Regions from separate parts of the Paenibacillus sp. JCM 9796 genome, predicted to be linked through region 2. Evidence: a T-box and tRNA genes for the amino acid it is inferred to sense, from the RefSeq annotation. Region 2 holds a T-box; the other holds one or more tRNA genes.
What was found. A T-box is a leader RNA that pairs with one kind of tRNA and senses whether it is charged. The one in region 2 lies ahead of tyrS (tyrosine--tRNA ligase), so its partner is inferred to be a tRNA-Tyr.

Region 1: it has a tRNA-Tyr gene. The T-box ahead of tyrS (tyrosine--tRNA ligase) is inferred to sense a tRNA for this amino acid. The anticodon was not compared.

What each region holds. Positions count from the first base shown of each region.
Region 1 is NZ_AP043723.1:3,641,556-3,656,175, forward strand. Features, by position in the region: rRNA gene ACZ439_RS17570 (16S ribosomal RNA) at 1-743, shown strand, start outside; rRNA gene rrf (5S ribosomal RNA) at 879-995, shown strand; tRNA gene ACZ439_RS17580 (tRNA-Ile) at 1,032-1,108, shown strand; tRNA gene ACZ439_RS17585 (tRNA-Ala) at 1,126-1,201, shown strand; rRNA gene ACZ439_RS17590 (23S ribosomal RNA) at 1,360-4,407, shown strand; tRNA gene ACZ439_RS17595 (tRNA-Asn) at 4,494-4,569, shown strand; tRNA gene ACZ439_RS17600 (tRNA-Ser) at 4,573-4,661, shown strand; tRNA gene ACZ439_RS17605 (tRNA-Glu) at 4,688-4,762, shown strand; tRNA gene ACZ439_RS17610 (tRNA-Val) at 4,767-4,842, shown strand; tRNA gene ACZ439_RS17615 (tRNA-Met) at 4,864-4,940, shown strand; tRNA gene ACZ439_RS17620 (tRNA-Asp) at 4,985-5,061, shown strand; tRNA gene ACZ439_RS17625 (tRNA-Phe) at 5,094-5,169, shown strand; tRNA gene ACZ439_RS17630 (tRNA-Thr) at 5,174-5,249, shown strand; tRNA gene ACZ439_RS17635 (tRNA-Tyr) at 5,261-5,346, shown strand; tRNA gene ACZ439_RS17640 (tRNA-Trp) at 5,354-5,427, shown strand; tRNA gene ACZ439_RS17645 (tRNA-His) at 5,443-5,518, shown strand; tRNA gene ACZ439_RS17650 (tRNA-Gln) at 5,536-5,607, shown strand; tRNA gene ACZ439_RS17655 (tRNA-Gly) at 5,618-5,692, shown strand; tRNA gene ACZ439_RS17660 (tRNA-Cys) at 5,708-5,781, shown strand; tRNA gene ACZ439_RS17665 (tRNA-Leu) at 5,789-5,877, shown strand; tRNA gene ACZ439_RS17670 (tRNA-Arg) at 5,898-5,974, shown strand; tRNA gene ACZ439_RS17675 (tRNA-Leu) at 5,978-6,057, shown strand; gene ACZ439_RS17680 (polysaccharide deacetylase family protein) at 6,117-7,190, opposite strand; gene ACZ439_RS17685 (sulfite exporter TauE/SafE family protein) at 7,258-8,076, opposite strand; gene glpX (class II fructose-bisphosphatase) at 8,140-9,123, opposite strand; gene ACZ439_RS17695 (helix-turn-helix transcriptional regulator) at 9,363-9,983, shown strand; gene ACZ439_RS17700 (pyruvate, water dikinase regulatory protein) at 10,016-10,822, shown strand; gene ACZ439_RS17705 (GNAT family N-acetyltransferase) at 11,545-12,732, shown strand; gene ACZ439_RS17710 (LiaF transmembrane domain-containing protein) at 12,926-13,228, shown strand; gene ACZ439_RS17715 (PspA/IM30 family protein) at 13,271-13,951, shown strand; gene ACZ439_RS17720 (PspC domain-containing protein) at 13,948-14,475, shown strand; gene ACZ439_RS17725 (PspA/IM30 family protein) at 14,478-14,620, shown strand, end outside.
Region 2 is NZ_AP043723.1:4,969,194-4,983,813, reverse strand. Features, by position in the region: gene ACZ439_RS23950 (DNA repair helicase XPB) at 1-1,584, opposite strand, end outside; gene ACZ439_RS23945 (thermonuclease family protein) at 1,764-2,516, shown strand; gene ACZ439_RS23940 (CBS domain-containing protein) at 2,566-3,003, opposite strand; gene ACZ439_RS23935 (M20 metallopeptidase family protein) at 3,098-4,285, opposite strand; gene ACZ439_RS23930 (YugN family protein) at 4,495-4,842, shown strand; gene ftsW (putative lipid II flippase FtsW) at 4,856-6,013, shown strand; gene ACZ439_RS23920 (Asp23/Gls24 family envelope stress response protein) at 6,419-6,808, opposite strand; gene cax (calcium/proton exchanger) at 7,086-8,138, shown strand; gene ACZ439_RS23910 (Fpa/YlaN family protein) at 8,172-8,462, opposite strand; gene ACZ439_RS23905 (HPr family phosphocarrier protein) at 8,609-8,857, opposite strand; gene ACZ439_RS23900 (aminopeptidase) at 8,955-10,073, opposite strand; gene ACZ439_RS23895 (TVP38/TMEM64 family protein) at 10,096-10,701, opposite strand; gene rpsD (30S ribosomal protein S4) at 11,066-11,665, shown strand; gene tyrS (tyrosine--tRNA ligase) at 11,782-13,038, opposite strand; T-box leader at 13,098-13,363, opposite strand; gene ACZ439_RS23880 (transglycosylase domain-containing protein) at 13,549-14,620, shown strand, end outside.

The sequences.
Region 1 (14,620 bases), 1.3 Mb from region 2:
GTAGTCCACGCCGTAAACGATGAGTGCTAGGTGTTAGGGGTTTCGATACCCTTGGTGCCGAAGTAAACACAATAAGCACTCCGCCTGGGGAGTACGCTCGCAAGAGTGAAACTCAAAGGAATTGACGGGGACCCGCACAAGCAGTGGAGTATGTGGTTTAATTCGAAGCAACGCGAAGAACCTTACCAGGTCTTGACATCCCTCTGACCGGTACAGAGATGTACCTTCCCTTCGGGGCAGAGGAGACAGGTGGTGCATGGTTGTCGTCAGCTCGTGTCGTGAGATGTTGGGTTAAGTCCCGCAACGAGCGCAACCCTTGAACTTAGTTGCCAGCATTCAGTTGGGCACTCTAAGTTGACTGCCGGTGACAAACCGGAGGAAGGTGGGGATGACGTCAAATCATCATGCCCCTTATGACCTGGGCTACACACGTACTACAATGGCCGGTACAACGGGAGGCGAAGTCGCGAGATGGAGCGAATCCTTAGAAGCCGGTCTCAGTTCGGATTGCAGGCTGCAACTCGCCTGCATGAAGTCGGAATTGCTAGTAATCGCGGATCAGCATGCCGCGGTGAATACGTTCCCGGGTCTTGTACACACCGCCCGTCACACCACGAGAGTTTACAACACCCGAAGTCGGTGGGGTAACCGCAAGGAGCCAGCCGCCGAAGGTGGGGTAGATGATTGGGGTGAAGTCGTAACAAGGTAGCCGTATCGGAAGGTGCGGCTGGATCACCTCCTTTCTATGGAGTCCATGTCACCTGCAGGGTGGCGGACAAATCTACAGCAGCACCACTGCTGTATACAGAAGCACTCATTTCGATGTTTAGTTTTGAAAGGCGCAATAGCCTTTCTCGGTTAGTCCGCTAACCGATTCGTTTGGTGATGATGGCGGAAGGGAACCACGCGTACCCATCCCGAACACGAACGTTAAGCCTTCCAGCGTCGATGGTACTTGGACCGCAGGGTCCTGGGAGAGTAGAACGTCGCCAAGCGAATCCACCTTGTGTGGATGAATAAGGTCAACATGAGGGCCCTTAGCTCAGCTGGTTAGAGCGCACCCCTGATAAGGGTGAGGTCGGTGGTTCGAGTCCACTAGGGCCCACCATAAATTTCATAATGTTTGGGGCCATAGCTCAGCTGGGAGAGCGCCTGCCTTGCAAGCAGGAGGTCAGCGGTTCGATCCCGCTTGGCTCCACCAAAAACTACCTCTTGTCGAGCGATCGGCATTATGGTAAGATGACTTTCCTGCCGGTTGAACGGCAGCAAGAACTTGTTCCTTGAAAACTGGATAAACGAAACAAAGCAACAAATGCTGAATCAAAATCCGGTACGACTTCGGTCGTACAAGTGATAGCTGGATAAGCTATAAAGAGCACACGGAGGATGCCTAGGCACCAGGAGCCGAAGAAGGACGTGGCGAACAACGATAACGCCTCGGGGAGCCGTAAGCAGGCATTGATCCGGGGATGTCCGAATGGGGGAACCCGCGTGAGGTAATACTCACGTACCATGCAGTGAATACATAGCTGCATAGGAGGCATACGAGGGGAACTGAAACATCTAAGTACCCTCAGGAAAAGAAAACAAAAGTGATTCCGTCAGTAGCGGCGAGCGAAAGCGGATTAGCCCAAACCAAGGAGCTTGCTCCTTGGGGTTGTAGGACGCCGTCGTGGGTGCAGCAGGTTAGGCGAACAGGTCTGGAAAGGCCGGCCATAGAGGGTAAAAGCCCCGTAACCAAAAGTCTGCGAACACCCTAGGCGTATCCTGAGTAGGGCGGGACACGTGAAACCCCGTCTGAATCCGGCAGGACCATCTGCCAAGGCTAAATACTCCCTGGTGACCGATAGTGAAGCAGTACCGTGAGGGAAAGGTGAAAAGAACCGCGGGAGCGGAGTGAAAAAGAACCTGAAACCGTGTGCTTACAAGAAGTCAGAGCCCGTTCATGGGTGATGGCGTGCCTTTTGTAGAATGAACCGGCGAGTTACGTTTGCAAGCAAGGTTAAGGTGAGAAGCCGTAGCCGCAGCGAAAGCGAGTCTGAATAGGGCGAAATAGTTTGTAGGCGTAGACCCGAAACCGTGTGATCTACCCCTGTCCAGGGTGAAGGTGCGGTAACACGCACTGGAGGCCCGAACCCACGAATGTTGAAAAATTCGGGGATGAGGTGGGGGTAGCGGAGAAATTCCAATCGAACTCGGAGATAGCTGGTTCTCCCCGAAATAGCTTTAGGGCTAGCCTCGGGAGATGCGTCGTGGAGGTAAAGCACTGATTGGGTGCGGGGCCCGCCAAGGGTTACCAAGTCCAGTCAAACTCTGAATGCCACAGACGTTATCCCGGGAGTCAGACAGTGAGTGCTAAGATCCATTGTCAAGAGGGAAACAGCCCAGATCATCAGCTAAGGTCCCCAAGTGTGTGTTAAGTGGGAAAGGATGTGGAGTTGCACAGACAACCAGGATGTTGGCTTAGAAGCAGCCACCATTGAAAGAGTGCGTAATAGCTCACTGGTCGAGTGACTCTGCGCCGAAAATGTAACGGGGCTAAACACACCACCGAAGCTATGAGTCAGCATCGTGTTCACTGCGTCTTTGAGGTCATGTTTGGCCACGGGACATTCGCCAGATTCAACGACTAAAGTTGATGAAAGAATCTGGCTAAATGTCTCCAGGGGCTAAACATCCTACTTCGAAGCTGGAGTGAACACGATGCGGGCAGTAGGGGAGCGTTGTATGCGGGTAGAAGCTGGATCGTGAGGACTGGTGGACTGCATACAAGTGAGAATGCCGGTATGAGTAACGAAAAGATCAGTGAGAATCTGATCCGCCGTAAGCCTAAGGGTTCCTGAGGAAGGTTCGTCCGCTCAGGGTAAGTCGGGACCTAAGGCGAGGCCGAAAGGCGTAGTCGAAGGACAACAGGTTGAAATTCCTGTACCACCGTGAACCGTTATGAGCAATGGGGTGACGCAGAAGGATAGTGACGCGAGCTGATGGATGCTCGTCCAAGCAGTGAGGCTGGTGTGCAGGCAAATCCGCACACCGTAAGGCTGGGCTGTGATGGGGAGGGAAATTTAAGTACCGAAGGTCATGAGTTCAGGCTGCCAAGAAAAGCCTCTAGCCAGGGAGAAGGTGCCCGTACCGCAAACCGACACAGGTAGGCGAGCAGAGCATGCTAAGGCGCTCGGAAGAACTCTCGTTAAGGAACTCGGCAAAATGACCCCGTAACTTCGGGAGAAGGGGTGCCTCGGTAGGGTGAATAGCCCGAGGGGGCCGCAGTGAAAAGGCCCAAGCGACTGTTTAGCAAAAACACAGGTCTGTGCGAAGCCGCAAGGCGAAGTATACGGGCTGACGCCTGCCCGGTGCTGGAAGGTTAAGGGGAGCGGTTAGGGGTAACCCGAAGCTGTGAACCGAAGCCCCAGTAAACGGCGGCCGTAACTATAACGGTCCTAAGGTAGCGAAATTCCTTGTCAGGTAAATTCTGACCCGCACGAATGGCGTAACGACTTGGGCGCTGTCTCGACGAGAGATCCGGTGAAATTTTAATACCTGTGAAGATGCAGGTTACCCGCGACAAGACGGAAAGACCCCATGGAGCTTTACTGCAGCTTGATATTGGACTTTGGTACGATCTGTACAGGATAGGTGGGAGCCTGGGAAGCCTGCGCGCCAGCGTGGGTGGAGGCGCCGTTGGGATACCACCCTGATCGTATCGGAGTTCTAACCTGGTACCGTGAACCGGTACGGGGACAGTGTCAGGTGGGCAGTTTGACTGGGGCGGTCGCCTCCTAAAGAGTAACGGAGGCGCCCCAAGGTTCCCTCAGAATGGTTGGAAATCATTCGAAGAGTGCAAAGGCATAAGGGAGCTTGACTGCGAGACAAACAGGTCGAGCAGGGACGAAAGTCGGGCTTAGTGATCCGGTGGTACCGCATGGAAGGGCCATCGCTCAACGGATAAAAGCTACCCTGGGGATAACAGGCTTATCTCCCCCAAGAGTCCACATCGACGGGGAGGTTTGGCACCTCGATGTCGGCTCATCGCATCCTGGGGCTGAAGTAGGTCCCAAGGGTTGGGCTGTTCGCCCATTAAAGCGGTACGCGAGCTGGGTTCAGAACGTCGTGAGACAGTTCGGTCCCTATCTGTCGTGGGCGCAGGAAATTTGAGAGGAGCTGTCCTTAGTACGAGAGGACCGGGATGGACGTACCGCTGGTGTACCAGTTGTTCCGCCAGGAGCACGGCTGGATAGCCAAGTACGGACGGGATAAGCGCTGAAAGCATCTAAGCGTGAAGCCCCCCTCAAGATGAGATTTCCCAATTAGTAAGACCCCTTGTAGACGACGAGGTTGATAGGTTCGGGGTGGAAGCGCGGCAACGTGTGGAGCTGACGAATACTAATCGGTCGAGGGCTTATCCAAAAAAGACTTTCACTTTAGTGAAGTCAAAGCATTCAGCATGCTGAGTTTCGTATCCAGTTTTCAGGGCGTAAGCTCTGAAGTAATATTCCCCGATAGCTCAGTTGGTAGAGCACTCGACTGTTAATCGAGTTGTCACAGGTTCGAGTCCTGTTCGGGGAGCCATATGGAGAGGTGTCCGAGTTGGCCGAAGGAGCACGATTGGAAATCGTGTAGGCGTCACAAGCGTCTCGAGGGTTCGAATCCCTCTCTCTCCGTAGAACTGCAGAATAAGTATTCGCAAGGCCCGTTGGTCAAGGGGTTAAGACACCTCCCTTTCACGGAGGTAACAGGGGTTCGAATCCCCTACGGGTCACCATTATGGAGGCTTAGCTCAGCTGGGAGAGCATCTGCCTTACAAGCAGAGGGTCGGCGGTTCGATCCCGTCAGCCTCCACCATAATTGCTTTTTGTTTAACGACGCGGGGTGGAGCAGCCCGGTAGCTCGTCGGGCTCATAACCCGAAGGCCGCAGGTTCAAATCCTGCCCCCGCAACCAAATTCATCTCGGAGATCATAGCTTCGATATTGAATACATAGTGTGGAGCCGTGGTGTAGAGGCCTAACATGCCTGCCTGTCACGCAGGAGACCGCGGGTTCGAATCCCGTCGGCTCCGCCATTATTTAAACTATGAATGGATTTGTAAGGTTAGGCTCGGTAGCTCAGTCGGTAGAGCAGAGGACTGAAAATCCTCGTGTCGGCGGTTCGATTCCGTCCCGAGCCACCATTATGCCGCTGTAGCTCAATTGGTAGAGCAACTGACTTGTAATCAGTAGGTTGGGGGTTCAAGTCCTCTCGGCGGCACCACAGTTTCATATGGAGGCTTAGCGAAGTGGCCAAACGCAGCAGACTGTAAATCTGTTCTCTGACGAGTTCGGTGGTTCGAATCCATCAGCCTCCACCATTTTCATAGGGGCATAGTTTAAAGGTAGAACAAAGGTCTCCAAAACCTTTGGTGTGGGTTCGATTCCTGCTGCCCCTGCCAAACAAATTTCATATGGCGGTCGTGGCGAAGGGGTTAACGCACTGGTCTGTGGCTCCAGCATTCGTGGGTTCAAGTCCCATCGATCGCCCCATTTTTCTAAACTCACATTGGGGATTAGCCAAGCGGTAAGGCAACGGACTTTGACTCCGTCATGCCTAGGTTCGAATCCTAGATCCCCAGTTTCATTCTTGCGGAAGTGGCTCAGTGGTAGAGCATCGCCTTGCCAAGGCGAGGGTCGCGGGTTCGAGTCCCGTCTTCCGCTCCAATTTTATAGCTGTGTGGCGCCATAGCCAAGTGGTAAGGCAGAGCTCTGCAAAAGCTTTACCCCCAGTTCGAGTCTGGGTGGCGCCTCCAATCTTACGCCGGAGTGGCGGAATCGGCAGACGCACAGGACTTAAAATCCTGCGGTAGGTGACTACCGTACCAGTTCAAGTCTGGTCTTCGGCACCACTCCAATCTAATTGTTTTATGTGCCCTTAGCTCAGCTGGATAGAGCGTTTGACTACGAATCAAAAGGTCAGGAGTTCGAATCTCTTAGGGCACGCCACCAGCCGGTATGGCGGAATTGGCAGACGCGCGCGACTCAAAATCGTGAGGGAAACCGTGGGGGTTCAAGTCCCTCTACCGGCATCAAAGCATAGAGAGCGAATTATTCGCTCTCTATGCTTTTTTTTATATGTGTTTTTCTTTTATTTTCCTTTCGGGACGTTAAGCAATTCCGGTAAAGTGACAAGACGATAACCTTGGCCTTGTAACTTCTCGATAACATGAGGCAATGCGCGAACGGTGCCGCTTAAATCTTGGGTAGAGCCACCCCCGGAATGTTGAAGAACGATTGAACCGGCTTTGGTGTGATGCAAGATATTGGAAGTCACTTGAGGCTCATTTAATTGCTTCCAGTCCATCGAATCAACGTTCCAATTGACAACAAGGTAACCACGATCCGAAGTCCATAGAAGTTGATTCTCGCTGATTTCACCGTAGGGTGGACGGATTAGTCTCGGTCTGTAGCCAATTAAGCTGTGCAAGGTGTCTTGCGTTTGCAGAATCTGATGCTGAAAGGATTGCTCGTCCAGTTTGGTGAACAGCGGATGCGAATAGGAATGATTGCCGATAACATGTCCTTCATTGACGATGCGTTTCACGACTTCCGGATGCTTCTCGGCTTGTGAACCGACAATGAAGAAGGTCGCCTGCACGTGATATTTTTTCAAAATATCGAGCACTTGGGGGGTAAACTTAAGATCAGGCGCATCGTCAAAGGTAAGAGCGACTTTTTTACCGGTCGAAGAACCGCGTAATCGTAAAAGCTGGGGATACTTTTTTACAAGCTGAGAGAGCGTTAGACGCTGGTTTTGCGCCGCAGCCGTCGTGTGGTTCGTTTGTTTCTGTTTACCGGTTTTGGCGGATACGGTTTTTGGCGGAGCTTGCGTCTTAGCTGCCTTCTTAGGGACAACCTGCTGCTGGGCAGGCGCCGGGACGGTTTCCGTATGAACTTCCGGTGTCGGCTTAACGGGCGCAGCAGGGACTTTGTCGGGAATGGACGGAGTCAAGCTTTCGATTCGTGTATGGGGGGACGATGTGGAACCCGTATTTCGTGTTGAAGGTGTATCGTTGGACGCCTGGGCCTGTTTTGAATTCCCTTGACTTGTCCAAGGGGACGCTTGCGGTGTTGTATGAGGATGGGGTTGTGCCGAACAGGACGTCAACGCGATGCTGAGCATCGTCGTCCAAGCGAGATTCATTCCTATACGAGGATACACGGTGCCTCCCCCTTATCCATAAAGTTATCTTAGTGTTGGATAGGAGGAGGAGAATTATGCGGTGTTGTTAGATGATGTTGAGGCCTTCGAGGATCATTTTGGAAGCGATCAATACGAAGGAGATGCGTAGCACCCATAGCAGTTTCTTGCTGCTTAGACGGCTGGCGATTTGAGCGCCTAACCAACCGCCGAGCACCGCCGTAGGAGCCAGGCAAAGGACCATCCATAGGTCCACCTCTCCAAGACTCAGCTTCGTCACGGTGCCCATCACCGAAGATAGCAAAATCACGAACATCGAAGTGGCGGTAGCGACATGCGGCGGATAACGAAACAGGAGTACCATGGCCGGAACGAACAACGAGCCTCCGCCGATTCCGAACAGACCTGAAATAAAGCCGACGGCCGAGCCGATGGCCAGTGCTGGAATCAGGCTGTAACCGTACTCGAACGTTTGTCCTGAAGCATCTATGTAAGTGCGCTGAACGCTCCAGCGGACATTGATCGGTTTGATATAATCACGAAGGATGAGCAGTATGGCCATGAACATCATAAAGAAACCGAAGTACAACTGAAACGATTGCGCATCAACGAATTGCGTCACGTAGGAGCCCAGCATGGCTGCGGGCCCGCATGTCATGAAATAAAGCAAGCCGCTTCTAAAATCCACGCGCTTCTGCTTCAAGAATGCTAAGGTTGAAGAAAGCGCGGTAAATATAAGTACGGCAAGCGAAGTGCCGACCGCCGTGGAGACGGATATCGTCTGCCCGACGAACAATGGGCCTAAATAAACGAGTGCAGGCACAATAATAATACCGCCGCCGAGACCGACAAGGCTACCGAAGGTAGCTGCGATCAGGCCGACGGCGGTAAAAAACAAAAAGCTCATGAGATAACCTTCCTCCATGTTAATATTTAATGTAAATAAATATTAACATAGAAACGATGAAGTTCAATCCTGGGCGTTCAAAATATCGCTGAGCAACTGTTTGTTCGGCAAGTAGTGACTCGATTGAATGAAGCGTATTGTGCGCGTTTTGGCTCGCATGACGATCGAGTGGGTCTCCGCACGGTGATCGTTCGTATAGCGCACGCCGCTTAGAAATTCGCCTGGGGTAATGCCGGTAGCCGCAAAGATAACGTCCCCGTTACCGACCATATCGTCCATGCTCAATATTTTGTACGGATCGTCAATGCCCATCTCGCGGCAGCGGGTGATTTCTTCCTCGTTGCCCGGCATGAGTCTGCCGATCAGCTCGCCACCGAGACAACGCAGCGCAGCGGCGGCGAGCACGCCCTCGGGAGCTCCTCCGGAACCGACGTACAAATCGATGCCCGATTCAGACAGAGCAGGTGCCATTGCTCCCGCGACGTCGCCGTCGCTCAGAAATTTAATGCGCACGCCAACGCGGCGCAGTGTATGAATACGTTCACGGTGCCGATCACGATCCAAGATCATGACGGTTAAATTGCTCAATGGCTTGCCTAACAAGTCGGCGGCGCGTTCCAAGGTTGTCTCGAGTGGATCGTCGAGACTTAATTTACCGGCTAATGCCGGTCCGACGGCCAGCTTCTCCATATACATATCCGGAGCGTGAAGCAGCTGCCCCTTGCCCGCAATGGCGATGACTGCCAAGGCGTTGTTTAAACCTTTGGCAACGAGCTCTGTGCCCTCAAGCGGATCCACCGCGACGTCGACCTCCGGTCCTTGTCCGTTGCCGACTGCTTCTCCGATATAAAGCATCGGGGCTTCGTCCATTTCCCCTTCACCAATAACGACGGTTCCACGGATGGAAACGGAATCGAACATGGCGCGCATGGCCGTCGTAGCGGCGCCGTCAGCCTGATTTTTATCTCCACGGCCCATCCAGCTTGCCGCCGATAGCGCCGCGAGCTCGGTGACGCGAACGATTTCCAATGCCAATTCTCTTTCCATCTGCTCTCACTCCCTGAATATGAATGGTACATTTAATCTGAATATAGTATAATGAATAACTATATAGTACGCAATAATTATTCGAGAAGCGCGATAATATTGCGACAATAAGGACGTAGACTCAAAACGGTTCTTTGAGAAAGAGACTAATTTTGATACAATCATATGGAAAAGATGCGGATAAGAGCTGGCGAAACAAGGAGGGACCGGTCATCGAACTGAGTGCGCGCCAATTACAGATCGTTGAATTAGTGAAAGCGAATGCGCCGATTACCGGCGAACAAATAGCGGAAATGCTCGGGTTAAGCCGACCGACGCTGCGCTCTGACCTGGCGCTGCTTGTTATGCTGGGGCTGGTTGACGCCAAGCCGAAGGTCGGATACACGCCAGGTTCATCGGTGAATACGGGATCACAGGCTTCACGCAAGCTGCTGGGGCTGAAAGTGCGGGACGTTCAGGCGATTCCTGTTGTTGTCCGGGACCAGGCGTCGGTGCACGATGCGGTTGTGGCGTTGTTTCTGGAGAATGTCGGCAGCTTGATTGTAGTCGGGGAGGACGGTTGTTTGTCCGGCATCATTTCCCGTAAGGATCTGTTGAAATTTACGTTCGGCAACGCCAGCGCTTCTTCCATGCCGGTGAGTATGGTCATGACGCGAGAGCCCAATGTCATTCATGTAACGCCGGAGGAATCGGTGATCGATGCGGCGAACAAAATGATTCACCACCAAGTCGACAGCTTGCCGGTGGTCGTGCCGGTGAAAAGCGAAGAGGCGGGCGGGCGGACCCGTTGGGAAGTAGTAGGACGCGTGACAAAAACGATTATGACGAAAATATTGCTGGATTTGGCCATAGACCGCTAATCATGATCTGAAAAATAAGGAGAAGGAACCGAATGAGGGAAGAACAACATTATGAAATTACGATTTGCTCTGATTCGGTTGGGGAAACGGCAGAAGCCGTCGTCAGAGCGACGATCCGGCAGTTCGATGCTCATCAGGTAAGGACGAAGCGGATCGGCCATATTAAGAAGGAAGATGAAGTGCGCGCCATCGTCGAAGAAGCGGCGCATCGGGGCGGATTCATTGCGTATACGCTCGTGCAGCCCGAGCTCAGGGAAACGATGAAGGAAGAAGCGCTCCGGCTCGGCGTACGCGCCGTGGACATTATGGGGCCGATGATGGAAGCGTTCGTCGATACGTTCAACGACGCGCCGAAGCGAGAGCCGGGGCTGCTGCACCGGCTCGACGAGGATTATTTCCGCCGCGTGGAAGCGGTCGAGTTTGCAGTGAAGTGCGACGATGGCCGGGATACAAGCTCGCTGTTGAAGGCGAACCTGGTGCTGATCGGGGTTTCGCGGACATCGAAGACGCCACTGAGCATTTTTCTGGCGCATAAGGGCATCAAGGTATCGAATTTACCGTTGGTGCCGGAAGTGAAGCCGCCCAAGGAGCTGTTTCTCGTTCCCGGCAGCCGGATCGTCGGACTCACGATGGACGCCGAGAAGTTGTACAAGATTCGGACTGAGCGGCTGAAGGCGGTCGGCCTGCCGTTCGGAGCGAAGTATGCGACGATGGAACGGATCGATGAGGAACTGCAATACGCGCAAACGCTAATGAAGCAAGTGGGCAGTCTGATCATTAATGTGACCGATAAGGCAATCGAGGAAACAGCGGGCATTATTATGGGTTATTTAAATTAATTCCGAAGGCTTGGACCGTGAAGGTCCGAGCCTTTTTGCATGCTTCGAAGGCGCTCTTGAGCGACAAGCGAACTCATAAGCCGACGGGACGCCGCATGCCGCAAATCGGAGGGTGGCCCTTATACATGAAAAACCCCCTGAAAGCTACTTAGTAGCTTTACAGGGGGTTTTTCGGCATTAAGAGATTAGATGATGAGTGCACGTAAAACGATTACGAGCAAGATGAACAATACAAGAATTACACCAGTTGTTGTAAAAAATCCGACTGCGCTCATGTGACATCCCCCTTTCAGAAGTCATATTATACTATATGGCCTTTATATAATTTTGGTATGGACTTATGACCGAGACAGGAAAAAAGCAGTTAATTCCGCGGGAGAACAGGGCCGGAGATGCTCGCGCAAAGCTCGCTGCTACTGACTTACATCCAATTGACTAGCATTTTATTCATGGTAGAAACATGGAATTTCCCGATATTCTGGGTTACAATGGCAGCAGCATGTCTTTTGTCTTTTACTTAGGCGCATACGTAAGACGCAAGTATATGAGGATTGCCTCGATTAAACGAGAAAATGAGTTTTCAAGATTGCATGAAACGGATGGACCGAACGTACAGCAAGCGGGAGAACGCTCGGCCGCGAGGCAATCAGCCGGACTGGAATGCGTTTTTTGCAGCCGGGTTAAAAAGTAGAGACCACGAGGAAAAGAAAGGTAGTTGTGCGATGAGTGAACAGCCGGTGATTCGCAATATCCCCAAGGAGCAGTTTCAAGAGTCGATGGATTTGTCTGCTTTCGCTTTTCAGTATGTACTGACAGAGGAAGACCGTTATCATCGCGAAGCTTTGATGCGCACCGAGGAGCTGTGGGGCGCTTATGTGGATGGCCGCTTGGCGGCCAAGCTGACGATCCACGGCTTCGAAACCTGGATGCATGGCAAGAAATTCGCCCTGGGCGGCATCGCAGGCGTTGCCACTTGGCCGGAGTACCGGCGGGGCGGGCTTGTGACGAAGCTGCTGGCGCATGCGTTGATGACCATGAAGGAACAGGGACAGACACTGTCGTTCCTATACCCGTTTCAATTCCCTTTCTACCGGAAGTTCGGCTGGGAAATGTGCGCGGAGCAGAAAATATACGATATCCCGGCGGCGCTGCTCCCCCATTGGCCGGCCGGCACAGGGAAGATCGTACGTACCGGCGGGCAGCGTGAGCTGTTGGAGCCGGTGTACACAGCCTATGCCGAGCGATACAACGGGATGCTGGTCCGGGAGGAGGGCTGGTGGGAGTATCGCGTATTCCGAAATAAGCCGGGGACGGCAGCCGTGTACTACGACTCTTCGGGGCGTGCTGCAGGATATGTGATGTATCAGGTGAAGGAGCGGGTATTGAAGGTGCACGAGCTTGTATATCTCGATCACCAAGCTCGGACGGCGCTATGGCGGTTTCTGGCCGATCACGATTCGATGATCGATCGTCTCACGCTGTCAGCTCCGGCCGAGGACGATCTGGCGTTCCTGCTCGACCATCCGCGCATCAAGCAGGAGCTCTCGCCTACATTTATGGCCAGAATCGTCGATGTGCCCGCGTTTTTGGCAAAATTTCCGTTCGCCTCCGGTGTGGAAAGCACACTGCTGCTGCGCGTCGAGGACACGCATGCCGCGTGGAACAACGGGGTGTGGCGGCTCTCTGTGGACGAGTCCGGGACGGCTGTCGTGCGGGAAGCGGACAGCGCGTCGTCAGGATGCCTCCCGTTCGCGTCCTGCAGCATTCAAACGCTGGCTGTGCTGATGCTCGGTTACCGGCGCCCGGCCTTATTGCATGAGATCGGCAGGCTGCAGGGCACGGCGGAAGCGGTGGAAACGCTGGAACGGCTTATTCCGCCGCGCCCGGTGTATTTGGCGGATAACTTTTAAATGAAACCTCAGCACCCTTATTGGGGATGCTGAGGTTTTTTAGTTGCGGCTGCCGAATCCGCCAGTCGGGCAGTTCACTGGACTTTAGTCGAGTTTCAAAACCCGCCGCTGGTTCGTTTTGGGTGGAGCGGTTTTTCCCTAGAATAAAGACATAAGCAAACGAGAAACAAACGAAAGGCGGTGAAACGAATTCATGAGAATGAATAAACATACCGGACTCGCGGTGCTGTTGATTTTCTTCGGAGCGCTGATCCTGCTGAACAAGACGGGTTTTCACATCGGGCATCATGTCATGAGCATCCTATTCCCCGCAGCTATGGTCGGCCTCGGATTCGTCGGACTGAAGAACGGTAAGAGCATTATCGGCTGGATCTTGATCGGTATCGGCGGTTTGATTCTGCTCGGCAAGCTGTCCGGATTGATCGGATTGCTGGTGGCGATCGGATTGATCGGTTACGGTGTCTCGATGCTGCGCTGCAAAAAATCGGTTTACTAACACACATAACGAATCCTAGAAGAAAAGGTGGTTGAACGAAGCATGAGTTTAGGCAAACGATTCCGTGACATCACGGTCGCCCATTTCAATGAGATGCTGGAAAATTCGGAAGACCCGGTTCGCTTGATCGATAAATATTTGGCTTCGCAGTCGGAGCAGATCCGCGAATCGGAGAAGCTGCTGCAGCAATGTTTAAGCCACGCCGCGTCGCTCCGCCATCAGTACGCGGCAGCCGAGCAGCTGAAGGAGCGCCGCGAGCAGCAAGCGATGCTGGCGCTGCGTGCCGGCGAGGATGAAGTCGCCCGGATGGCGCTGCAGGAGAAGATGGCGCAGGAAGAGAAAGCGGCGCAGTACAAAGCCTTGTATGAGCAAAGCAAACTGGGCATCGTCGAGCTCGAGGAGCAAGTGCAGCAATTAAAAGCCGATTTCGATGAAATCGCATCGAAACGGAGCTATTATATCGCCAGACTGGAATCTGTCCGGCTGCAGCAGCGCATGAACGAACGAATGCGTTCGATGGGCGCAGGACCGTCGCCACGCATGTTCGAACGATTGGAAGAGCGCGTATCCGACATGGAACTGACGGCGAGAACGCTTCGCGAGGTTCGCGGCCATGTCCGTGACGCATGGACTGCCGCCAGCGGCGCCGCTTCGCAAGCGCTGGACCAAGAACTCGCAAAACTTCGCAGTAAACTGCAACAGGAGGGCTGGAATCGACCATGACGAAATTATACCGTTCCCGAACCGATCGTAAGATTACCGGCTTATGCGGAGGTCTTGCAGAAACGCTGGGATTCGATGCGACGCTGCTTCGTCTCCTGGTGGTCATCACGACGCTGTTCTCCGGCGGAGTCGTCATCGGCATCTATGTATTGGCGGCGCTGGTGATCCCGAGCGAGCCTTGGCACGGCGGGCCTCACGGTCCAGGTCCCGGCTACGGCGGAGGGGCGAATCCGTATGGCGGCAAGTGGGATCATCAATTCTGCAGCTGGAAAGATTGGAAGCGCGCCGAGAGGCACTACCGTAAAGCGCAGCGTTACGGCTGGGGCAGCCCGCAGCAAGCGGGAGGTTACGAAGCCGAGTATGCGGCAAGCCAAGCGCAAGCGGCGGGCACGGCCGGCAGCGACCTTGACGATATGATGAAAGACATCGAGAAAAAAGCGATGTGGAAAGAAATTGAAGAACTCCGCGCCAAAGTCGCGCAATACGAAAAACAACAACAAAACCAAACTAAAGGAGAGATATAATCATGGGAGTATTTTCCAGAATTAAAGATATGACGAAAGCGTCGCTGCACGAGCTGTTGGATAAGGTCGAAGATCCGATCATTATGCTGAACCAATATATCCGCGACATGGAAGAGGAAATCGCACAGGCCGAAGTGACGGTCGC
Region 2 (14,620 bases):
GCTGACAATCGTATAAAAGTAAGCTTTATTTTCTCCCGATTTCGGGCGTAAAATGCGGCCCAGCCGCTGCGCCTCCTCCTGACGGGAGCCGAAGCTGCCGGACACCTGTATCGCCACCGCCGCATCGGGTAAATCGACGGCAAAGTTGGCCACTTTGGACACGATCAGCACGGGAATTTCGCCGCTGCGGAAGCTGTGGTATAACGCCTCCCGCTTGTCGTGCGGCATCTCGCCGCTGATCATCGGCGCGCCGGTCCGCTCAGCAAGCTTGTGCAGCTGCTCCAAATATTGCCCGATGACGATTACCTGCTCGCCTTCATGCTTGCGCAATAACCCATCCACAACGTCCAGCTTGGCCCGGTTATTGCTTGCGATGCGCATCCGTTCCCGTTCGGCCGCCGACCGGTAAGCCTCCATCTCGGCGGGCGGCAGCGGCACCCGCAGCTCGACACATTCGACGGAGGCGATCCACCCTTGCGACTCCAGAGTTTTCCAGGGCATCTCGTACCGCTTCGGACCGACGAGCGAGAATACGTCCTCCTCGCGTCCGTCTTCGCGGATCAATGTAGCGGTAAGCCCCAGCCGCCGCGTCGCCTGGATATCGGCCGTCACCCGGAATACGGGAGCGGGCAGCAGGTGGACTTCGTCATAAACGATAAGCCCCCAGTCCCGTTTATTAAACAGGTCCATATGAACGAACGATTCGTTCTTCGACTTGCGGTACGTCAAGATTTGATACGTTGCGATCGTCACGGGGCGAACTTCTTTTTGCAAGCCGGTATATTCGCCGACCATATCCTCCGTGAGGTCCGTTTTATCCAAAATTTCGCGCTTCCACTGCTTCACCGACGTGCTGTTCGTCGTCAGAATGAGCGTCGCGCACGACAGCTTCCCCATCGCCGCAATGCCGATAACCGTCTTCCCTGCGCCGCAGGGCAGCACCAGAACGCCGCTGCCGCCCTGCATCGAGCCCTCGCGGTAGAAGGAATCGACCGCAGAGCGCTGGTAATCGCGAAGCGCGAAGGCGCCCGTACCGGCGGCATCCGAACGCAGCTGGATCGGCAGCGATTCGCCTCGGCTGTAGCCGGCAAGATCTTCAACCGGAAATCCGAGCTTGACCAGTTCCTGCTTCAATAAACCCCGGTACTGTGCAGAAAACCGCAGCGTCCGTTCATCCAGCTGGCATAGCCCATAGGAACGGAGCGATTTGTAACGAGCCATTTCCTTAATGATTTCGATATCGTCGGAGATTAGAAGCAACTCATCTCCAAGCCTTTCCAACCGCACTAACCCGTACCGCTCAATAAATCGCCGGATGTCCTGCTTGACCGACACCGGGACACCGAACTTCGAATTCGCTTCGAGAAAAGCGATCACATCCTCGGCCGTGACTCCCGCGGCAGCGGCGTTCCAAAGCGATAGCGACGACATCCGGTACGTATGCATATTATCCGGCGATTTGACAAGGTCGGCGTACCGGATCAGCTCGGCGCGCATTTCCTCGAATTGGGGGTGTCTCGTTTCCAATAAAATGCAGAAGTCGTGCTGTACAACGAGCGGCCGGTCTTTATGAAACGTAGGCATCGCAGTTCCCTCCAAGCATTGACAGATATTTGTAGTATGAGGGAACGGCGCACGATTTAAACCTCCTTTACCGAGAATCAAACTCGAAATTCCTTGAAAAACGTCGAAATTTGTGAAAAAATGTGTGGAGCAACCGATCTCTACCGTTGGGGCGGATCGGCGTAAAGGAGATTGCAATCATGATGAGACATCTTTGGGCGGCAGTGATCTGGGGAATGATATTCGTCTTGTCCGGGTGCGGGGTCCCGCCAGAGGGCACGGCTGGATCGGACGACGACGCATTCGTACAAGCCGTCTTGGCGGATTATCCTCAATTAAAAGGAAAGCCTTATTCGGTCGATCAAGTGAAACGTGTGGTCGACGGCGATACGTTCGAGACGGCCTCGAACAATAAAGTTCGCCTGATCGGCGTAAACACGCCGGAAAGCATCGGCAAAATTGAGCCGTACGGCAAAGAGGCCAGCGAGTATACGAAGAAACGTCTGTCTAATCGGAAGGTCTTTCTGTTTACGGATACAGGAAACACCGATACTTACGGCCGACTGCTGCGCTACGTATTCGTCGAAGGGGAGCGAATCATGTACAACGAACTGCTGGTGCGTGAAGGATACGCCAATCCGATGACCGTGCCGCCGAATGTGATGTATGCGAAGCTGTTCGTCCAGGCGGAGAGAAGCGCTCGCGAGCAAGGCAAAGGCTTATGGGCCGCAGGAAAAAAACCAGGCAGCAGCACTGGCGTCTCCGCGGGAACAAATAACGAAGCCGCCGATTCCACTTGCGCGAATCCGGAGATTAAAGGCAACATCAACGCCAGGAAGGAAAAAATATACCATGTTCCCGGCGGCCGCTACTACGAGCAAACCGTGCCGGAGCAGCTGTTTTGCAGCGCCAAGGAGGCCGAGAACGCCGGTTATCGCAAATCGAAAGAATAAGCAAAAAATCCTCCGGCTCCCCGGAGGATTTTTCATACGAGCGTATCATTTAATTGACGGTTTGTTTGTGGTTCTCGGAAATTTGGCTGAGCGCCTCGCCCGCCTCGTTCTCGAACTTGTCGCGCACCGCCAGATCCCCTATGGAGACGATACCGACAAACTCCCCGTTCTCGACGACCGGAAGGCGGCGAATTTGCTCCTTCGCCATCACCTTCGCCGCTTCATCGACGGTCGTATCCGGCGAGACGGATACGACTTTATCGCTCATCACCTCTTTAATCGCGGTGGATCCTTCCTTTTTAGCCGCAAAGCCGCGGATGACCAGGTCGCGGTCGGTCAGCACGCCGATCAGCTTCTTACCGTCGACGACCGGGATAAATCCCGTATCTTCCTGCTTCATTTTTACGGCAGCTTCATATACGTTGTCCTTCAGCGTCACTGTCGCGCAATCTTTCGTCATGATTTCCCGAAGCGTCCTCGATGCCATCGCGCTCATCCTCCTGAGAAAAAAATCGGCGGTACGCCGTCTCCCATAGATTTGCCCTGGCGGCGCGATCCCATGCGCTTCGAAGAACTAGCACTTAACGGGAAGTCCGGTACTCGTTCATATAATCGAGCGTCATGCTCACGAACAGCTTCGCCGCGTGCAGCATCGCATTCTCGTCGATGTCAAAGCGGGGATGATGGTGCGGATAAACAATTCCCCGCTCCCGATTGCCTGCGCCGACGAACATGAAGCACCCCGGAATTTGCTCCAAATAATAAGCGTAATCTTCCCCGGCCATAATAAGCGGCGAAAGCTTCGTGCCCGCTTCCCCGAATGTCTGCGGCGCCGTGCGCAAGAACCGGTCTGCTTCCTCGGCATGATTAATGACCGGAGGATACCCCATCTTGTAATCAAGCGTGTACGTGGCGCCGTGCATCAAACAGGTCTGGCGCACGATCGTTTCCAGCCTGTCCTTTACCATCGACCTTAAGTCCGGATGAAAGGTCCGGACCGTTCCTTTCAACGTCGCCGTTTCGGCGATGACGTTGAACGTCGTGCCGCCGTGTATCGATCCGACCGATACGACGCAAGGCTCCGTCGGATCGGCTGAACGGCTGACGATCGATTGCAGATTCACGACGAGCTGCGAAGCGACGAACACACTATCGATCGCCTCGTGCGGCAGTCCGCCGTGACCGCCCTTGCCTTTAATCTCGATCACAAACTCGTCCGCGGCAGCCATCATCGGTCCCGGCTTACAAGCCGCCGTGCCGACCTCGAACGGCGTCCATAAATGAATGCCGTATACGACATCGACACCGTCCAATGCGCCGTCTTCGATCATCCCCAGCGCTCCTCCCGGCGTCGTTTCTTCGGCAGGCTGGAACAGGAACACGACGGTGCCGTTCAGACTGTCGCGATGCCGGCTCAGCGTCTTGGCCACCGCGAGCAGCGTAGACGTGTGGGCATCGTGTCCGCAAGCGTGCATGACGCCGGGTACGGTCGATGCGTATTCGCACGCTTTCTCATCCTGGATCGGCAGCGCATCCATATCCGCCCGCAGCGCCACCGTCGGCCCTGCGTTCCGGCCTTCCAGCCGCGCAACGACGCCATGTCCCTTGCCCGCAAATGTACGGACCTCGAGTCCCCAAGCCAGAAGCCGTTCGGCTACGTAGGCAGCGGTCTCCGATTCGTAATAGGAAAGCTCCGGATTCCGGTGCATATGTCTGCGCCATTCGATCATCTCGGGAAAAACCGATTCAAGCGTTTCATTCATATTCATGGTCTTTCCCCCTTTGTATACGTCTTTAAGTCCACGATCCGTACCTTCGTTTCTTATTGTAACAAATGCGCGGGGCGGTTTCATCCATGTGTCACAAAATTTCAAATTTTCCCTTTGACGCCGCTTGGGCGGGATGCATTAGGCTTGCACAAGTAAGGGAAACATACTATCATGAGTAAAGTGATGTACATAGATTAGGAGGGCTTGCTGTGATTATTGAGAACAGTGGATTGAAGGGCTTGAAAAGCGATCTCGCCCATTTGGACGAAAGTATGGAGCAACTCGGGTTCGTGCGTTGGCAATGGGAGTACTACCGCGCCACTTACGACCTGAAGCTGGAAGATAAAGCAAACCGCGAAGATTACTTCCTGCGCATCAATACACGGGTGGAAAGCGGTAAATTGGAATCCCCTTACGCGATTCTTTACATTGAAGACGTTTATATCGGAAGAGCGACCTTCCCGCACGGTTTGGACTATCAATCTCCGGTTCCGGACTCCATCATGAAAGCCGTAAACGGTAAACTGGCGGAATTGAAAGTTAAGTTGACCCACTAAGCGGAGACTCTCGATGAATTCGCCGCGACGAGGAACGCCTGATTTTCTGCTGCTCTTTCTGACGTTTTTACTCGTGTGCATCGGTTTGGCGTTCGTATTCAGCGCAAGCGTAGCGATGAACGATCCTTGGAGTTTGGTCATTAGGCAAGGCTTGGCCGTCGGCTTGGGAACGGTCATCATGTTCTTTTGCATGAATGTCGATTTCCGCAAGTTTCAGAAATGGGTGGCCCCCTTCCTTACCTTCTCCATCGTGCTGCTGCTTCTTGTGCCGATCGTCGGACGCGAAGTGAACAACGCCAAAAGCTGGATTTATATCGGTTCCTTCGGTTTGCAGCCTACGGAACTCGCCAAACTGGCCGTCATCCTCTACTTGGCGGCCTTGCTTAGCAAAAAGGGGGATAAAATCCACGATTTCAAGCGCGGACTCGTTCCTCCTTTGCTCGTTGTCGGATTCCTGTGCATGCTGATCATGTTTCAGCCCGACCTTGGTTCCACCATGATCGTAGTTTTGAGTGCGGCGCTGGTCATCGTCGTTGGCGGCGCCAGCATCAAGCATATTATGCTGCTCGGCGCAGCAGGCGCCTCCGCCCTCGCGCTGCTGGCGTCCGTTTACTTGTTAAAAACGGGTGGAGACAGCTATCGGGTCGACCGGTTTACGACATTCTTGGACCCGTTCGCCGATCCGCAGGGCGGCAGTTTTCAAATCATACAGTCGCTTTATGCGTTTGGACATGGCGGTCTGACCGGCGCCGGCTTCGGACAAAGCGTCCAGAAGCTGCACTACCTGCCGGAAGCGCACAACGATTTTATTTTCTCCATTATCGGCGAAGAGCTCGGCTTTATCGGATCATCCATATTTTTGATTATTTATTTAGTATTCCTGCTGCGCGGTCTTATCGTGGCCTTACGCTGCAAAGACTTGTTCGGCATGCTGGCGGGCGTCGGTATCGTCGGCATGATCGGCATCCAGGCCTTCATCAACATCGGCGGCGTTACCAACACCATTCCGATGACCGGTGTTACGCTTCCACTGATCAGCCAAGGCGGAACATCCATGCTGGTGACGCTGATGAGTCTCGGAATTCTGCTCAGCATCTCGCGGGAATACAACCGGCCGGATAAAGAGCGGGAGCCGGGAAAGAAATCGAATGAGCGCCGATGGGCGAGATAGAGAGAAAACGGGAAAACCTAGCGGCTCAACGCTAGGTTTTTTTGGGGTATTCGGATGCTGATTTTCATCAGGGATTAGGTTTGTCCGGAACAAAAGATGGCCAGAACCAGTATTCTTCCTTGAGCTATAATTAGAAGTTCAAGCCAGGTCGCAAAATCCATGTTCAAGTCAATGGCATACTCATATGAATTGATACAATCTTGCCAAAATAAATAGTTTTTTCCCTCAATATAGGCTTGAGAGTCAATGAAAATCATGGCGGTGTTCGCCATTCAATGCTCGCACAATCTTTTCTTGATTCATCTCATTGTCACATCATTTCGAATAATTAATCCGATGGGCATCTCGCCCCGGACATGAAAAAGCAGAGGGTGATTTCTCGGCACCCCCTGCTGCGCTATCTTCCTATTTTACCCGATGCTGCGGGTCTTCGGTATGTACCGGTTCTTCTTCGCGGAAGGCGACCCCTTCCACTTTCACGTTGACTTCAATGACCGATAAACCGGTCATGTTCTCCACCGCTTCGCGCACGTTCTCTTGAAGATCGCGGCAAACCTCCTGGATCTTGCTTCCGTAGTGAACGATTACGCGCAGATCGATGGCGGCCTCGACTTGACCCACTTCAACGGAAACGCCCTTTTGCGCGTTTTTCCCGCTCAGGCGCTTGGCCAATCCTTCCGACATCCCTCCAGACATGGCGGCGATCCCCGGCGTCTCCAATGCAGCGAGTCCTGCTATGGTTGCAACGACGTCATCTGAAATGCGGATAAGACCAGTTTGAATTTCTTCGTTCATGAGGATCACTCCTTCACCGATTATACTTCTATTGTAATAACTTCTTTCATGGAAAGCAAATCCAACGTACCCTCGGATTGACAAGGTTCGACACCGGTGCAGCTGATAGTTCAAGGCTTTTCCCGGTGCTTCGCCCTTAGCGTTATTGCACCGCGATTCCGTACTTTTCATCACCGGACTGCGGGTCCAATAAATATTTTGATTGCCTTACATCTTGGAGGGGATTAGAATATTGTTTGTTGATTTAAGGAATACTTTCCCATATGAGGTGATTGTTATGAGACGATACGGTTTTGCCATCGGACTAATCGCTAGCTTCATTTTGAGCGGAGTGGCTCATTATGTCGGCGCTCCAACCTTTAGCCCAACGGTGCAATTTCTGATTTCCGCGGTATCGATCGTGTTCGTTGCCGGGTTTCTTGGCAAAGCGACGGAAAGCGTCGCTCATTATGCCGGAGAACGGCTCGGCGGTTTTCTGAACGCAACGTTCGGGAATGCGGCGGAGCTGATCATCGCCATCTTTCTGGTCAAGGACGGCATGTTCGACATCGTCAAGGCGAGCGTCACCGGTTCGATTATCGGCAACATGCTGCTCGTGCTTGGATTAAGCGTCCTGCTCGGCGGGTTGAAGTACAAAGAGCAATCGTTCAACCTGAAGCTCGCCGGCCATAACGGCTCGCTCATGCTGCTCGCCGTCATCGCACTGTTCATTCCCGCCGCCTTCACGAAAAGCTTGACGACGAACGAGACGATCAACCTAAGCATTATCGTTTCCGCTATCCTTATTGTCGCCTACTTGCTGTGGCTTTACTTCTCGATGGTCACCCACAAAGACGAGCTTTCGGACCCGGTTGTCGAGCATGGAGAAGCGGCCTGGTCCAAAGGGACCTCCGTGCTGTTTCTTATCCTTGCCACGGTCATGGTCGCATTCGGGAGCGAATGGCTCGTGGGCACGCTCGAAGGCTTCAGCCATCAATACGGATTATCCGAGCTGTTCGTAGGCGCTTTCCTCATTGCGATCGTCGGCAATGCGGCCGAGCACAGCGCCGCTATTATTATGGCACGCAAGAACAAAATGGGCGCCGCGGTCGAGATCGCGATCGGCAGCAGCCTGCAAATCGCACTGTTTGTCGCGCCGCTGCTCGTCCTCGTGTCCGTATTATTCGGCAAAACGATGGACCTCGTCTTCACCGGGTACGAGCTGGTCGCCATCGGCGTTGCCGCCTTTATTGCCAAATCGATTTCCAGTGACGGAAAAACCACCTGGTTCGAGGGCGTCCTGCTCTTGGTCGTGTATCTGGTGCTCGGCATCGCCTTCTTCCTCGTTTAACCCAAAAACAAAGGGTAACCTTCAGTCTGAAGGTTACCCTTTGTTTTGCAAATCCAGCGCTTCGTAAAGCGTCGCCAAATTACGCTCCAGCTTCACCAAAATTTGCTTGCCGGTCGACTCGGTAATTAAATCGGCACGAATGGCAAAGTCGATTTCCCGGGACAGCCCGTAGATCTGCGTATCTAAGACCTCTTCGTACAGAGGACATTTGCGTGTGGTCAAGTTTTCCATCTGTACTTCGATCAGCTTCTCGATCTTATCCGCATCTTCCTGAAGAAGAAGCAGCGCTTTCTGCGATAAGCTGAGCAGCACATCCGACGACATGGCGCTCCCCCCTGTGATCCCCGTTATGAATCTAATTAATAGCTTGTATATTTATATTAGTCGAAATCGAACCATTACACAAGTGCAACTCCATAGAAAAAGGCATTTTCGCTTTATGCGAAAACGCCCCCTACGACTAAACCTTATTATTCTTGAATGCTGTTGATGCTCAAGCCGTGTTTCTCGAACACTTCGGCCATAGCTTGCTTGGCTTCTTCAGCATCCGGACCGTGCACGTGCAGGTCGTATTTGCTCGAAGTCAAGAGCGTTGTAAACAAACCAAGGATACTTTTAACGTCGATGTACTTATTCTCATATTGGAGAACAATCGAAGATCTGAATTTGTTGGCGGTTTGCGAAATCTCCACAATAGCTGCGTTGTTTGCGTTCGGCATAAAAATCCCTCCATGTGTTGATGAGACGGTCGTAATAAATCGCTTAGTTAATGATACATTGGAAGAGAATAACATGCAACTAGATTTTTCGGCGTATTTACTTCAACCGTTCCGGATTTAATCCTTCCAGTTCCGGAACGACGAATCGTCCGTCCTTGCGGATGAGCCGGTCGTCGAAATAAATTTCGCCGCCCCCGAATTCAGGGCGCTGAATCAGCACCAAATCCCAATGAACGGACGAGCGGTTGCCGTTATCCGCCTGCTCGTAAGCTTGGCCCGGCGTAAAGTGAAGGCTGCCGTCGATCTTCTCGTCGAATAGCGTATCCTTCATCGGGTACAAAATATACGGGTTAAAGCCAAGGCTGAACTCGCCGATATAACGCGCCCCTTCATCGGTGTCCAGAATCTCGTTCAGCCGTTTCGTGTCGCTCGCGGTCGCTTCGATAATTCGGCCGTTCTCGAAGCGGAACGTAATATTGTCGAATGTAATGCCCGAGCTCACGGACGGTGTGTTATAGGCGATAACGCCATTGACGGAATCGCGCACCGGCGCCGTGTACAGCTCTCCGTCCGGGATATTGCGGCGTCCGCAGCATTTGACCGATCCGATGCCCTTGATCGAGAACGAGATGTCGGTCGCGCCCGGTCCGACGATCCGTACGCGGTCTGTCCTGTTCATTAATTCCTGCAGCGGGTCCATCGCCGCGGACATTGCGGAATAATCCAGGTTGCATACATCGAAATAAAAGTCCTCAAACCGCGACGTGCTCATATTGGCAAGCTGGGCCATCGAAGCGTTCGGGTAACGAAGCACAACCCATCGCGTTCGTTTCACACGCTGCTCCAAATGTACCGGCTTCTGATACAGCTGCTTGTACAGCTTCATCTTGTCTTCCGGCACATCGGACTGCTCGTTCACGTTCTCACCTGCGCGTATGGCGACATAGCAGTCCATATCTTCCATACGCTTCAAATCGAGGGCCGCCCAGTGCTCAAGCTGTTTCTCCGTGATGCCCTTCAGCACGGACGCCCGAACGGCGGGATCGATCAATTCCACGTACGGATATCCGCCGCGGACGTACACTTCTTCGACCAGGCATCGGACCAGCTCGCGCTCGGAGCCGATCATTTCGATCAAAACCTTCTCGCCAGGCTTCACATCGAGCGAATATTGCACAATATTGCGCGCCAACGTATGTAAGCGAGGATCTCGCATCGTTCTTCTCTCCTTTATCGCGTTAAACTTTTTTGCCGGACTTGCCGACAGGTTCGGCTCGCGTCCATTTCTTTTTGTAATAACTTCCCACGGCAAGCATAACCGCCAAGAGAATGAGGAGTACAAGTAACCTCCCTTTATGTTGCCCAAAATGCAGCAAATCGTGCCCAATCAGCGATTCCATAAATACCATCGGCGCTTTGCCGATCAGGGTGCCGATAATGAAATGACGGGTACGTACTTTCATAACCGCGGCGCCCAAATTGATCGCGAAGGAAGGCAGCACCGGGATGATGCGGCTGCCTGCAATAAACCATAGTCCGTACCGTTTCAGCTTCTCGTTAAATTTGTCCAGATAGCTGTATTTGGCAAGCTTGCGCTGCACCCATGTTCTGCCCAGGTTTTTGGCGACCCAATAAGCGATAACCGCACCTAAACAGGCAAACACGTAGTTGACAATGAAGCCCATCCAGAAGCCGAACAAGAGCACGTTAACCCCGGCGACAACGATAAACGGGATAAAAGGCACCAGCGTCTGCACCAGTACGAGCAGCGCTCCTCCGATATGGCCGATCCAGCCTAACGAGTCCAAAGCATCCGATATGTGCTGGACATTCCAATGGCCCAAAGGTTGTCCCTCCCTTCTCACATTCTATTATTGTATCAAAATAAGCAAACATACACGAGCTTTAAGCAGCGGTGATCTTTATTCGAAAATATTACCCGATCCGTGCCGCCTCCACTTGACACAGCCTACTTCAATCTTATAAAATTAGAAGTCGAGAATAAGCGTGATCCCTCACGGGCTTCATGTTTATGGTGGAAGGCGTGTCACCCTCTAAAGATTTCGTTACCGACAGGACCGCGGCTGGTTTTTCTTGTCGATAGCTCCGGTGATCTTTCGGAGCGTAGCAGCGGAATCGGGCACGATCTTCACGCGTTTGTTCCAAGCTTAACTCAACTATATTAAGGTTAAAGGAGTTCATCCTACAATGTCACGTTACACAGGTCCTAAATTTAAATTAAGCCGCCGCCTCGGCATCTCCTTGAGCGGTACCGGCAAAGAATTGAAACGCCCTTTCCCTCCAGGTCAACACGGCCCTGGACAACGTAAGAAACTGTCCGGTTACGGCGTACAATTGCAAGAAAAACAAAAGCTTCGTCACATGTACGGTTTGAACGAGAAGCAATTCCGCAACTTGTTCGACAAAGCTTCCAAGCTGCAAGGTATCGCGGGTGAAAACTTCATGTTCTTGCTCGAAAGCCGTTTGGACAACCTCGTATACCGTTTGGGTCTGTCCAACACCCGTGCAGGCGCTCGTCAGCTCGTCGCTCACGGCCACATTACCGTTAACGGCAAAAAAGTGGACATTCCTTCTTACATCGTTAGCACCGGCGACGTGATCGGTCTTCGCGAAAGAAGCCGCAACCTGTCCGCCGTCAAAGAAGCTTTGGCGAACCGCAACTACTTGCCGGGTTACCTGGAGTTCAACGAAGCCGCCCTGGAAGGTAAATACATTCGTCTTCCTGAGCGCGCCGAGCTTGCCCAAGAAATTGACGAAAAACAAATCGTCGAGTTCTACAGCCGTTAATCCTACATCACACCGAACTGTTCCTTCCGGGAACAGTTCTTTTTTTTCATTTCCACATAAAGAAATACCTCCGCCCCGCTCGCCATAAAGCGCTTCGGGCACGGAGGTATTTGTATTTATCCCAGCTTAATCCGGGCGAATTTGCGCTTGCCGACCTGTACAATGTCGCCATCGGCCGGGGTGAGCTCGGCATTCGGGTCGTCAACCTTCTGCTCGTTGATCTTCACAGCGCCCTGCTGCACGCTGCGGCGCGCCTCGCTGCCGGACGTCTGCAGACCGAGCGTCACCAGCAGCTTCGCCGCGCGGATGACGCCGTTATCGAGCGCCTCCGCAGGCAGCGTCACGTCTTCGATATCATCCGGCAGCGCGCGCTGCTGGAAGACCGTGACGAAGTGGTGCTGCGCCTCATCGGCGGCTTGCTGGCCGTGGTACATCCGCACGAACGTATGCGCCAGGCGCATTTTGGCATCGCGCGGATGAACGGAACCGTCCTCCAGCCCGCTGCGCAGCCGGGCGAGCTCTTCGTTCGACATGTCCGTCGCCAGCTCGTAATATTTAGCCATCAGCTCATCGGGCACTGACATCGCCTTCCCGTAAATTTCGTTCGGCTCTTCGTCGATGCCGATGTAGTTGCCGAGGCTCTTACTCATTTTGTTAACGCCGTCAAGTCCTTCGAGCAGCGGATTCATGATGGCGACCTGGGCAGCCACGCCATATTCCTTTTGCAGCGTACGGCCCATCAACAGGTTGAACTTCTGATCGGTACCGCCGAGCTCGATGTCGCTTTTGAGCGCAACCGAATCGTAGCCTTGCATAAGCGGATAGAAAAACTCGTGAATATGAATCGGCAATCCGGAGCCGTACCGCTTGGAGAAATCATCGCGCTCGAGCATCCGGGCGACCGTCACTTTAGCCGACAATTGCACGACATCGGCGAAATTCAACGGACCAAGCCACTCCGAATTGTAATACAGGTTCGTTTTCGACTTGTCGAGAATTTTATAGATTTGCTTCTGATACGTTTCCGCGTTGCGCTTCACGTCTTCTTCGGTCAGCTGCTTCCGCGTCTCCGACTTGCCGGTCGGGTCGCCGATCCGCCCGGTGAAGTCCCCGATGATGAGCTGTACCTGATGGCCCAGCTCCTGGAATTGACGCAGCTTATGCAGCACCACCGTGTGCCCGACATGAATGTCCGGGGCCGACGGGTCGAGCCCGAGTTTAACGTTTAACGGCTTGCCGGTCGCGACCGAGTCGATCACCTTATTTCTCAATTCGTCCTCCGGTACGATCTCAACGACGCCGCGGCGAATCGTCTCCAGTTGACGATTCACCTCCTCTTGCTGCGCGGACGAAAGTTCCTCCCATTTTGCCATAACGACTGATTCCTCCTAAGAAATAAACTGAACACATAGAAAAAAAGCCTTCTCTTCCACAAAGGGACGAGAAGGCTCTGCTCGCGGTACCACCCTAATTAAAGTCAGGCTCTCAAGATCTGCGCCTGAACTTTCACTTCATCTGAATAACGGGGGTCCCCCGATCGGAAGCTACTGGCTCATCGATGGCTCACAACCAACATGAAGCGTTCCCCTCCGCTGCTCCGGACCGTAATTCGATCAAAGACGAGTACCGGTTCGCACCTACCACCGGCTCTCTGGGAGCTTCGTTCCTTGGCCTACTGCTGTCCATCCTGGCATTTGTCCGTATACAATTACCGATTATTTAACCATACAACGGCGGCATTGTCAAACGGGTTCGCCCCGTTTCTCTCATCCAAACGTCATGGAACAGTCATGAAAGCGATACCGCCGCGCGGTGTTCAGCTTGACGCTTTATGCTATAATGAACTAGGAATGTTTTTCTAGATCAGGAGGAACCCGGTTTACATGGAGACGGAGAACAAGACTAGATCTTACAAAACAATAGTACGCGCGACCGGTAAATACACGGTACTGACGATCAAATGGCTTTTCATTACGGGCGTTATTGCCGGTTTTCTGGCCGGCGGCGCCGCATTCGGATATGTAACCGCACTCGTGAAGGACGACCCTGTACGCGATAAAGAAACGATGCTCAAGCAAATGAACGACGACGCCTTGACCGGCTTTGTTTACTTCCGGGACGATACGGTCGTCGGCCAGCTGCGCACCGAGGAAGACCGGCAGCTCGCCAGCATGAGCGACATTCCTCAGGTCGTGCTGGATGCCGTTTTTGCGATCGAAGATAACAATTTCTACGAGCATATGGGGATCGATATTACCGGGACCGCCCGCGCAGTAGTCCAGAAGCTGCTGAATCAGGATGTGCAAACCGGGGGAAGCACGATTACGCAGCAGCTTGCCCGGCGCGTATTCCTGTCGCTCGACAAAGCGGACAGCCGGAAGGCGAAAGAAATTTTTCTCGCCATGCGCCTGGAACGACTGATGTCGAAAGACGAAATATTACTTGCTTATCTGAACAAAATCCCTTACGGCAACGGCTCGTCCGGCTACAATGCCTATGGAATCAAGGCTGCGGCCAAAGGGATTTTTAATATCGAGGATTTAAACAAGCTGAACTTGGCGCAAGCCGCCTACTTGGCCGGACTTCCACAGCTGCCAAGCAACTATTCGGCGTTCAACAGCCAGGGCATCTTCGACGGCGCCGCCTTCAAGCGCGCCGTGCAACGTCAGCAGTTGGTGCTTCGCCGCATGCTGGAGGAAGGCAAGATCACCCAGCAGCAGCACGACGAGGCGCTTGCCTTCGATTTAAAGGGTTCGCTCGCCGAACGGGTGAAGAAAGCTTACTCCACTTACCCGTTCTTGATGATCGAAGTGGAGAAGGAAGCGGCGAAAGCGCTGTTGAAGGCGGAGAAGCCGGATCTCGACCCGGAGAAAAACCCGGAAACGTACAACGAAGCTCTGAAGAGCATGCAGGCGCAGCTCAGCCGCGGCGGTTACCACGTCTATACGACGATCG